Variovorax paradoxus: one gene and its partners. The protein of the gene in region 2 interacts with the protein of the main gene of each other region in a pairwise test. Links are inferred from orthologs where the notes say so. Each region holds a gene or a part of one and is shown on either strand. Other genes may lie near its edges. The genes, in order: ftsA, QFZ47_RS14145 and ftsZ.

The links.
Region 1: the proteins of QFZ47_RS14145 (region 2) and ftsA interact in binary tests that used the Escherichia coli proteins (3 or more experiments, as listed by UniProt). The link is inferred for Variovorax paradoxus from one-to-one orthologs.
Region 3: the proteins of QFZ47_RS14145 (region 2) and ftsZ interact in binary tests that used the Escherichia coli proteins (3 or more experiments, as listed by UniProt). The link is inferred for Variovorax paradoxus from one-to-one orthologs.

What each region holds. Positions count from the first base shown.
Region 1 is NZ_JAUSXL010000002.1:1,037,473-1,040,493, forward strand. Bases 1-2,867 are described here. They hold ftsA (cell division protein FtsA), read right to left. Parts: upstream 2,116-2,867; coding sequence 886-2,115; downstream 1-885. Other genes in these bases: ftsZ (cell division protein FtsZ), read right to left, coding at 1-716; QFZ47_RS08660 (cell division protein FtsQ/DivIB), read right to left, coding at 2,139-2,867. Also shown: more of QFZ47_RS08660, read right to left, coding at 2,868-2,930; QFZ47_RS08665 (D-alanine--D-alanine ligase), read right to left, coding at 2,933-3,021. UniProt on the Escherichia coli protein: Essential cell division protein that assists in the assembly of the Z ring. May serve as the principal membrane anchor for the Z ring.
Region 2 is NZ_JAUSXL010000002.1:2,203,205-2,206,203, forward strand. Bases 122-2,966 are described here. They hold QFZ47_RS14145 (rod shape-determining protein), read left to right. Parts: upstream 122-944; coding sequence 945-1,988; downstream 1,989-2,966. Other genes in these bases: gatA (Asp-tRNA(Asn)/Glu-tRNA(Gln) amidotransferase subunit GatA), read right to left, coding at 122-431; gatC (Asp-tRNA(Asn)/Glu-tRNA(Gln) amidotransferase subunit GatC), read right to left, coding at 431-730; mreC (rod shape-determining protein MreC), read left to right, coding at 2,074-2,966. Outside these bases: more of gatA, read right to left, coding at 1-121; more of mreC, read left to right, coding at 2,967-2,999. UniProt on the Escherichia coli protein: Forms membrane-associated dynamic filaments that are essential for cell shape determination. Acts by regulating cell wall synthesis and cell elongation, and thus cell shape.
Region 3 is NZ_JAUSXL010000002.1:1,035,923-1,038,856, forward strand. What follows is about bases 155-2,934. They hold ftsZ (cell division protein FtsZ), read right to left. Parts: upstream 2,267-2,934; coding sequence 1,043-2,266; downstream 155-1,042. Other genes in these bases: lpxC (UDP-3-O-acyl-N-acetylglucosamine deacetylase), read right to left, coding at 155-837; ftsA (cell division protein FtsA), read right to left, coding at 2,436-2,934. Outside these bases: more of lpxC, read right to left, coding at 1-154. UniProt on the Escherichia coli protein: Essential cell division protein that forms a contractile ring structure (Z ring) at the future cell division site. The regulation of the ring assembly controls the timing and the location of cell division.

The DNA of each region.
Region 1 (3,021 bases), 1.2 Mb from region 2 along the record:
ATGCGCGCGCGGTCCGGGCCGGCGGCGGCGGCCGTGCCCATCATGGCCTTGCCGGGCTCGCCCATCACGGTGCGCACGTCTTCGAAGTCGACATTCACGCCGCCGTACTCGTTGATGATTTCCGAGATGCCGCCCACGGCGTTCTTGAGCACGTCGTTGGCATGCGCGAAGGCTTCGTCCTGCGTGATGTCCTCGCCCAGCACGTCGAGCAGCTTCTCGTTGAGCACCACGATCAGCGAGTCGACGTTGGCCTCGAGCTCGGCCAGGCCAGCATCGGCGTTGGTCATGCGGCGCCCGCCCTCCCAGTCGAAGGGCTTGGTCACCACGCCCACGGTGAGGATGCCCATCTCCTTGGCCACGCGCGCGATCACGGGTGCGGCGCCAGTGCCGGTGCCGCCACCCATGCCGGCCGTGATGAAGAGCATGTGCGCGCCGTCGATGGCCGCGCGGATGTCGTCCACCGCGGCTTCGGCCGCGTCACGGCCCTTGTCGGGCTTGCTGCCCGCGCCCAGGCCGCTGGTGCCCAGCTGGATGATCTTGTGCGCGTTGCTGCGCTGGAGCGCCTGCGCGTCGGTGTTGGCGCAAACGAACTGCACGCCCTGCACGCCACGCTCCATCATGTGCGCGACAGCATTGCCGCCGCCGCCGCCGACGCCGATCACCTTGATCTGGGTGCCTTGGTTGAATTCTTCGACTTCGATCATTTCGATGGTCATTTCTTACTCCTTGAATTTGCAGTTGCCGTTGTGTATCTATGAATTTTTCTGGTGTCTTGACGAGTTCAACGAAGCTGTCGTCGCGGCGGTGGACCTGTGCGCCGCCATCGCTCGTTGAAATGCAAGGGCGGACCGCCGCGCGCAAGCCAGAGTGGGGAGTGGTTCATGGTCAGAAGTTCCCCACGATGAAGTCCTTGAAACGTCCGAACGCAGTCTTTACGGATCCGTTCTTCTGCGCGACCTTGAAGCCGCGCATGCGTGCGAAGCGTGCTTCCTCGAGCAAGCCCATCACGGTGGCCGCGCGCGGCTGCGCCACCATGTCGGAGAGCGCGCTCGAATACTTCGGAATGCCGCGCCGCACCGGCTTCAGGAAGATGTCCTCGCCGAGCTCGACCATGCCTGGCATCACCGCGCTGCCGCCCGTGAGCACCACGCCCGAGGACAGCACTTCTTCGTAGCCCGACTCGCGCACCACCTGCTGCACCAGCGAGAAAATCTCCTCGATGCGCGGCTCGATCACGCCGGCCAGCGCCTGCTTGCTCAGCATGCGCGGGCCGCGGTCGCCCAGGCCCGGCACTTCGACCTGCTGGTCGGGGTCGGCCAGCAGTTGCTTGGCATAGCCGCTCTCGACCTTGATGTCTTCCGCGTCCTTGGTGGGCGTGCGCAGCGCCATCGCGATGTCGCTCGTGATGAGGTCGCCCGCGATCGGGATCACGGCCGTGTGGCGGATCGCGCCGTTGGTGAAGATGGCCACGTCGGTGGTGCCCGCGCCAATGTCGACCAGCACCACGCCGAGCTCGCGCTCGTCTTCGGTCAGCACCGCCTGGCTCGAGGCCAGCGGGTTGAGCATCAGCTGGTCGACCTCGAGGCCGCAGCGGCGCACGCACTTGATGATGTTCTCGGCCGCGCTCTGCGCGCCGGTCACGATGTGCACCTTGGCCTCCAGGCGCATGCCGCTCATGCCGATCGGCTCCTTCACGTCCTGGCCGTCGATCACGAACTCCTGCGGCTCCACCAGCAAGAGGCGCTGGTCGCTCGAGATGTTGATGGCGCGCGCGGTTTCCACCACGCGGGCCACGTCGGCGGGCGTGACTTCCTTGTCCTTCACCGCCACCATGCCGCTCGAATTGATGCCGCGGATGTGGCTGCCGGTGATGCCGGTGTAGACGCGGCTGATCTTGCAGTCGGCCATCAGCTCGGCCTCCTTCAAGGCCTGCTGGATGCTCTGCACGGTGGCGTCGATGTTCACCACCACGCCTCGCTTCAGGCCATTGCTCGGCGCAATGCCGAGCCCCGCGAGCTTGAGTTCGCCGCCGGGCAGCACCTCGGCCACCACCACCATCACCTTGGCGGTTCCGATGTCGAGTCCGACAACCAGGTCTTTGTATTCTTTGGGCATTGAATGTCCTCGGTATTCGCTATCTATTTCTTCTTGGTCTTGGGGTCGGCAACGACGACCGTGGTGACGCCGCGAAGACGCAGCGCATAGGCGTCGTTGTGCCGCAGGTCGGCCCCCTCGACGTCCGCCGCGGTGCGGCGGTACTGGCCCGCGACCTGGGTCACGGTCTTCAGGAAACGCTGCGTGCGGGCCGTCACTTCCTCGGGCTGGCCGCGGCCCAGTTCGATCTCGGCGCCGGTGTCCAGCACCACCTTCCAGCTGCCCCGGCTCGACAGCGTGAGTTCTTCCACGCTGAAGTCATAGGGCTGGAACAGCGGCGCAATCACGCGGTACATGCCAAGCACCTGCCCGGCCTGCTCGATGGGACCGTCGAGCCGCGGCAGCCGGTCGTCCACCTCGGCCACGTTGGCTTCGAACACCTCGCCAAAGCCGTTGATCAGCTTCGATCCGGCATCGTCGCCCCAGTTGGCCACCGGCACCTGCTCGGTCAGCGTCACGCGCAGCTTGTTCGGGAACTCGCGCCGCACCACCGCCTTGCGCACCCATGGCACCGACTCGAAAGCGCTTCTCGCACGCGCCAGGTCGACGGTGAAGAAGTTGCCTGCGAGCTGCGGCGCGACGTTCGCGCGCAGCGTCACCGTGTTGTTGTGCGTCACGTCGCCGTCGACCTTGATGCCGCCGATGGGAAAGAACGGCTGGCGCAGCACCCACCATGCGCCCGCCGCCAGCAGCATGAGCGCCACCACCACGAACGCCAGGTTCGAGACGATGTTCATGAGCTTGACGTCAAACGGAACAGGGATGCTGTCGGCCATGGCTATTGCGCTCCCCCCGCGGCATCCAGCGAAGCCGAGGCCAGCACGCGCAGGCACAGGTCTTCGTAGGCAATGCCCGATGCGCGCGCCG
Region 2 (2,999 bases):
TGGCCGACGGCGGGCACGGCGACGTTCTCGTTGGCCGAGCCCATCGCGAATTCGTCGCAGCTGAGCTTGCCGAGCGTGACCGCGCCGGCCTCGGCCAGGCGGCGCACCACGGTGGCGTCGAACGGCGAGCGGTAGCCCGCGAGCATCTTCGAGCCGGCGGTGGTGGCGAAATCGGTGGTGACGAAGATGTCCTTGTGCGCAATGGGCACGCCGGCGAGCGCGGGGGCGTTGCCCTTGGCGATCAGTGCGTCGGCGGCGCGGGCCTGGCCCAGCGTCACTTCCTCGTTTACGTCGACGAAGGTGCCGAGCGATTCATGGGCCTTCATGCGGCCGAGAAAGGCCTGGGAGGCCTCGACGGCCGAAACCTTGCGCTCGGCCAGGGCACGGGCGAGAGCGGCCACGCCCATCTGGTGCAATTCACCGCTGCTCATCATTCGATCACTTTCGGCACGAGAAACAGGCCGGCTTCGACGGCCGGGGCGCTCTTCTGGTTGGCTTCGCGGTTGTCGGGTTCGCTTGCCACATCGTCGCGCAGGCGCAGCGTGATGTCTTCGACGGCCGCCACCGGATGGGCCAGCGGCTCCACCCCGGCGGTGTCGGCCGAACGCATGCGTTCGACCAGGTCAAAAAAGCCGTTGATCTGGCTGAGCATGCGCTCGCTTTCGTCGGAAGCAAGCTGCAGCCGTGCCAAAGAGGCAATGCGTGCAATATCGGAAGCGGAAAGTGACATGGGTCGGACCGGCCGAAAAACCGGAAGTAATCGCACGCCGGAGAGGGTGCTAACACAGGAATCAGAGGGGATTCGGGTATTATCCCGCCTTTGCCGCAACCCCCGCGAACGCGCCGGCTTTTGCGCCAAAAACGATCAACTCACCCCGTCGAACGACCCAAAAAATAGAGCGACGACCTGCCGATGCGCAGGCGTGCTCCAGAGGATTCCGCACATGTTTGGAGCTTTCCGTCGGTATTTTTCCACCGACCTTGCGATCGACCTCGGCACCGCCAACACACTGATATTCGCCCGCAACAAGGGCATCGTGCTGGACGAGCCCTCGGTTGTCGCCATCCGCCACGAGGGCGGCCCCCACGGCAAGAAGGTGATCCAGGCCGTGGGCCGGGAAGCCAAGGCCATGCTGGGCAAGGTGCCCGGCAACATCGAGGCCATCCGCCCGATGAAGGACGGCGTCATTGCCGACTTCGTGATCACCGAGCAGATGATCAAGCAGTTCATCAAGATGGTGCACCCGCGCACGCTGCTCACGCCGAGCCCGCGCATCATCATCTGCGTGCCCTGCGGCTCGACCCAGGTCGAGCGCCGAGCCATCAAGGACGCGGCCGAGGCGGCGGGCGCCACCTCCGTCTATCTCATCGAAGAACCCATGGCCGCGGCCATCGGCGCCGGCCTGCCGGTCAGCGAGGCCTCGGGCTCGATGGTGGTCGACATTGGCGGCGGCACCACCGAAGTGGGCGTCATCAGCCTGGGCGGCATGGTCTACAAGGGCTCCGTGCGGGTGGGCGGCGACCGCTTCGACGAAGCCATCATCAACTACATCCGCCGCAACTACGGCATGCTGATCGGCGAGCCGACGGCCGAAGTCATCAAGAAGAACATCGGCTCGGCCTTCCCGGGCTCCGAGGTCAAGGAGATGGAAGTCAAGGGCCGCAACCTCTCCGAAGGCGTGCCGCGCAGCTTCACCATCAGCAGCAACGAAGTGCTGGAAGCCCTGACCGATCCGCTCAACAACATCGTCTCGGCCGTGAAGAACGCGCTGGAACAGACGCCGCCCGAGCTGGGCGCCGACATCGCCGAGCGCGGCATGATGCTGACCGGCGGCGGCGCGCTGCTGCGCGACCTGGACCGCCTGCTGGCCGAGGAAACCGGCCTGCCGGTGCTGGTGGCCGAAGACCCGCTGACCTGCGTGGTGCGCGGCTGCGGCATCGCGCTGGAACGCATGGACCGTCTGGGCAGCATCTTCACGAGCGAGTAAAAGGCGAAAGCCATCATCGGCCGGCCTCTGCTCGCGCAGGCCGGCTTTTTTGCCATCTGACGTTGCACACAGCCAGGCCTGAACCATGCCCTTGGGCACGCTCGATCGCACAGCCCCGCCCCTGTTCAACCAGGGGCAGTCGGCGCTCAGCAAGCTGATCTTCTTCGGCGCGCTCGCACTGTTCCTGATGGTGGCCGACGCGCGCTTCCATCTCGTGCAGCCGCTGCGCGCGGCCGTCGGCGCGGTGCTCTACCCGGTGCAATGGCTGGCGCTCAAGCCGGTGCAGATGGTGGTTGGCGGCAGCCGCTATTTCGAAGACCTGCAGGCGGCCCAGCGCAACGAGGACGAGGCGCGCAAGGCGCTCATGCTGCAGGCCGAGCGCGCGAGCCAGGCCGACACGCTCGCGCAGGACAACGCGCGGCTGCGCGCGCTGCTCGAGCTGCGCCAGACCACCCAGGCCCCGGGCCGAGCGGCCGAGGTGCTGTACGACGCGGCCGACCCCTACACGCGCAAGATCGTCATCGACCAGGGGCTCACGCAGGGCGTGGCGCCCGGGTCGCCCGTGATCGACGCGCACGGCGTGCTCGGCCAGGTGACGCAGGTGCAGCCTTTCACGAGCGAGGTCACGCTGGTGATCGACCGCGATCTTTCCATTCCCGTGCAGAACACCCGCACCGGCGTGCGCAGCGTGGCCTTCGGCGACGCGTCGGCGCATGGCGGCGGCCTCGAACTGCGCTTCATGGCCGCCAATGCCGACCTGCAGGAGGGCGACCTGCTGTCCACCAGCGGCGTCGACGGCGTCTATCCGCCCGGCCTGCCGGTGGCGAAGATCGAGCGCATCGAGCGCCGCGCCGATTCGGCCTTTGCGCGCATCTACTGCGTGCCGCTGGCCCATGTGACGGCTGCGCGCTACGTGCTGGTGCTCGCACCCACGGGGGCGCCCTCGGCGCCGCCGCCCGCGGCGCCGGCCGCCGCCGTGCGCAAGAAGCCCGAGGCCAAGCCGGCCGCCAA
Region 3 (2,934 bases), 1.2 Mb from region 2 along the record:
CAGCAGTTCGCGCAGCAGCTTGTTGTTGAGCGCGTGGCCCGAGCGGAACGCGGTGTACGCCGCGAGCAGCGGCTTGCCGATGATGTACAGGTCGCCCATGGCGTCGAGGATCTTGTGCTTCACGAACTCGTCGTCGTAGCGCAGGCCTCCGGCATTGAGCACCTTGGTGTCGTCCATCACGATGGCGTTGTCCAGGCCGCCGCCGAGCGCCAGGCCCTTGCTGCGCATGTATTCCACTTCCTTGGTGAAGCCGAAGGTGCGGGCACGTGCGATGTCGCGGCTGTAGGAACCGGTGCCCAGATCGAACTCCACGCGCTGGCCGGTGGAGTTGACCACGCGGTGGTCGAAGTCGATCTCGAAGCTGAGCTTGTAGCCGTGGTAGGGCTCCAGGCTGGCCCACTTCTCGTTGGCGCCCTCGCCTTCGCGCACCTCGACCTTGCGCGTCACGCGGATGAAGCGGCGCGGCGCCTTCTGCAGCTCGATGCCCGCGCTTTGCAGCAGGAACACGAAGGACGAGGCCGACCCGTCGAGGATCGGCACTTCGTCGGCCGTGATGTCGATGTAGAGGTTGTCGATGCCCAGGCCCGCGCAGGCCGACATCAGGTGCTCGACCGTCTGCACCTTGGCGCCGCCGGTCGAGACGGTGGAGGCCAGGCGCGTGTCGGTCACCGCTTCGGCGGTCATGCGGATGTCGACCGGCTCGGGCAGGTCGACGCGCCGGAACACGATGCCGGTGTCCACCGGAGCGGGGCGCAGCGTGAGTTCCACGCGCTGGCCGCTGTGTAGCCCCACGCCCACGGCGCGGCTGATCGACTTGAGGGTTCGTTGTTGCAGCACGCCGAAGATTTTAGGCGCGCGGCGGCCATGCCGCCCTATTCCCCTCGCTATGGCAGCGATAGACATGGGTTCTATGCCAGGCGACCGGCGATGGACGCAAAGGGCACGAAGCGGACGCAGCGCCTAGAGTCGGCGGAAGTCCCTTTCAGGTCTTCCCCGTACCCCTTGCGAACCTTCGTGCCCTCTGCGTTCGGTTGCCTTGCCGTCAATCCGCTTGACGGCGCAGGAATGCCGGGATCTCGAAGTCGTCCATGCCGCCCGACGACAGCGCATCCACCTTGGCCGCGGCCATGGTGCGGTTGGTGCGCCACACGCTGGGAACGGCCATGCCGTCGTAGTTCGGCTGGTGGTTGCCGCCGCCGTGGCCGGCGTGGCCCGCATGGCCAGCGCCGAGCGTGGGCACGTTGAACGGGATGTTGTCGGTGCCGGTGCGGATCACTTCGAGCGTCGGGGCCTGGCGGCGCGCATCGGCGCGCGACAGGCCGGTGGCCACCACGGTCACGCGCATCTGGTCGCCCAGGCTTTCGTCGTAGGCCGCGCCGTAGATCACGTGCGCATCGGGCGAGGCGTAGGCGCGGATGGTGTTCATCGCGAGCTTCGACTCGTTGAGCTTGAGCGAACCCTTCGATGCGGTCACCAGCACCAGCACGCCCTTGGCGCCCGAGAGGTCGATGCCTTCGAGCAGCGGGCAGGCCACGGCCTGTTCGGCGGCGATGCGCGCGCGGTCCGGGCCGGCGGCGGCGGCCGTGCCCATCATGGCCTTGCCGGGCTCGCCCATCACGGTGCGCACGTCTTCGAAGTCGACATTCACGCCGCCGTACTCGTTGATGATTTCCGAGATGCCGCCCACGGCGTTCTTGAGCACGTCGTTGGCATGCGCGAAGGCTTCGTCCTGCGTGATGTCCTCGCCCAGCACGTCGAGCAGCTTCTCGTTGAGCACCACGATCAGCGAGTCGACGTTGGCCTCGAGCTCGGCCAGGCCAGCATCGGCGTTGGTCATGCGGCGCCCGCCCTCCCAGTCGAAGGGCTTGGTCACCACGCCCACGGTGAGGATGCCCATCTCCTTGGCCACGCGCGCGATCACGGGTGCGGCGCCAGTGCCGGTGCCGCCACCCATGCCGGCCGTGATGAAGAGCATGTGCGCGCCGTCGATGGCCGCGCGGATGTCGTCCACCGCGGCTTCGGCCGCGTCACGGCCCTTGTCGGGCTTGCTGCCCGCGCCCAGGCCGCTGGTGCCCAGCTGGATGATCTTGTGCGCGTTGCTGCGCTGGAGCGCCTGCGCGTCGGTGTTGGCGCAAACGAACTGCACGCCCTGCACGCCACGCTCCATCATGTGCGCGACAGCATTGCCGCCGCCGCCGCCGACGCCGATCACCTTGATCTGGGTGCCTTGGTTGAATTCTTCGACTTCGATCATTTCGATGGTCATTTCTTACTCCTTGAATTTGCAGTTGCCGTTGTGTATCTATGAATTTTTCTGGTGTCTTGACGAGTTCAACGAAGCTGTCGTCGCGGCGGTGGACCTGTGCGCCGCCATCGCTCGTTGAAATGCAAGGGCGGACCGCCGCGCGCAAGCCAGAGTGGGGAGTGGTTCATGGTCAGAAGTTCCCCACGATGAAGTCCTTGAAACGTCCGAACGCAGTCTTTACGGATCCGTTCTTCTGCGCGACCTTGAAGCCGCGCATGCGTGCGAAGCGTGCTTCCTCGAGCAAGCCCATCACGGTGGCCGCGCGCGGCTGCGCCACCATGTCGGAGAGCGCGCTCGAATACTTCGGAATGCCGCGCCGCACCGGCTTCAGGAAGATGTCCTCGCCGAGCTCGACCATGCCTGGCATCACCGCGCTGCCGCCCGTGAGCACCACGCCCGAGGACAGCACTTCTTCGTAGCCCGACTCGCGCACCACCTGCTGCACCAGCGAGAAAATCTCCTCGATGCGCGGCTCGATCACGCCGGCCAGCGCCTGCTTGCTCAGCATGCGCGGGCCGCGGTCGCCCAGGCCCGGCACTTCGACCTGCTGGTCGGGGTCGGCCAGCAGTTGCTTGGCATAGCCGCTCTCGACCTTGATGTCTTCCGCGTCCTTGGTGGGCGTGCGCAGC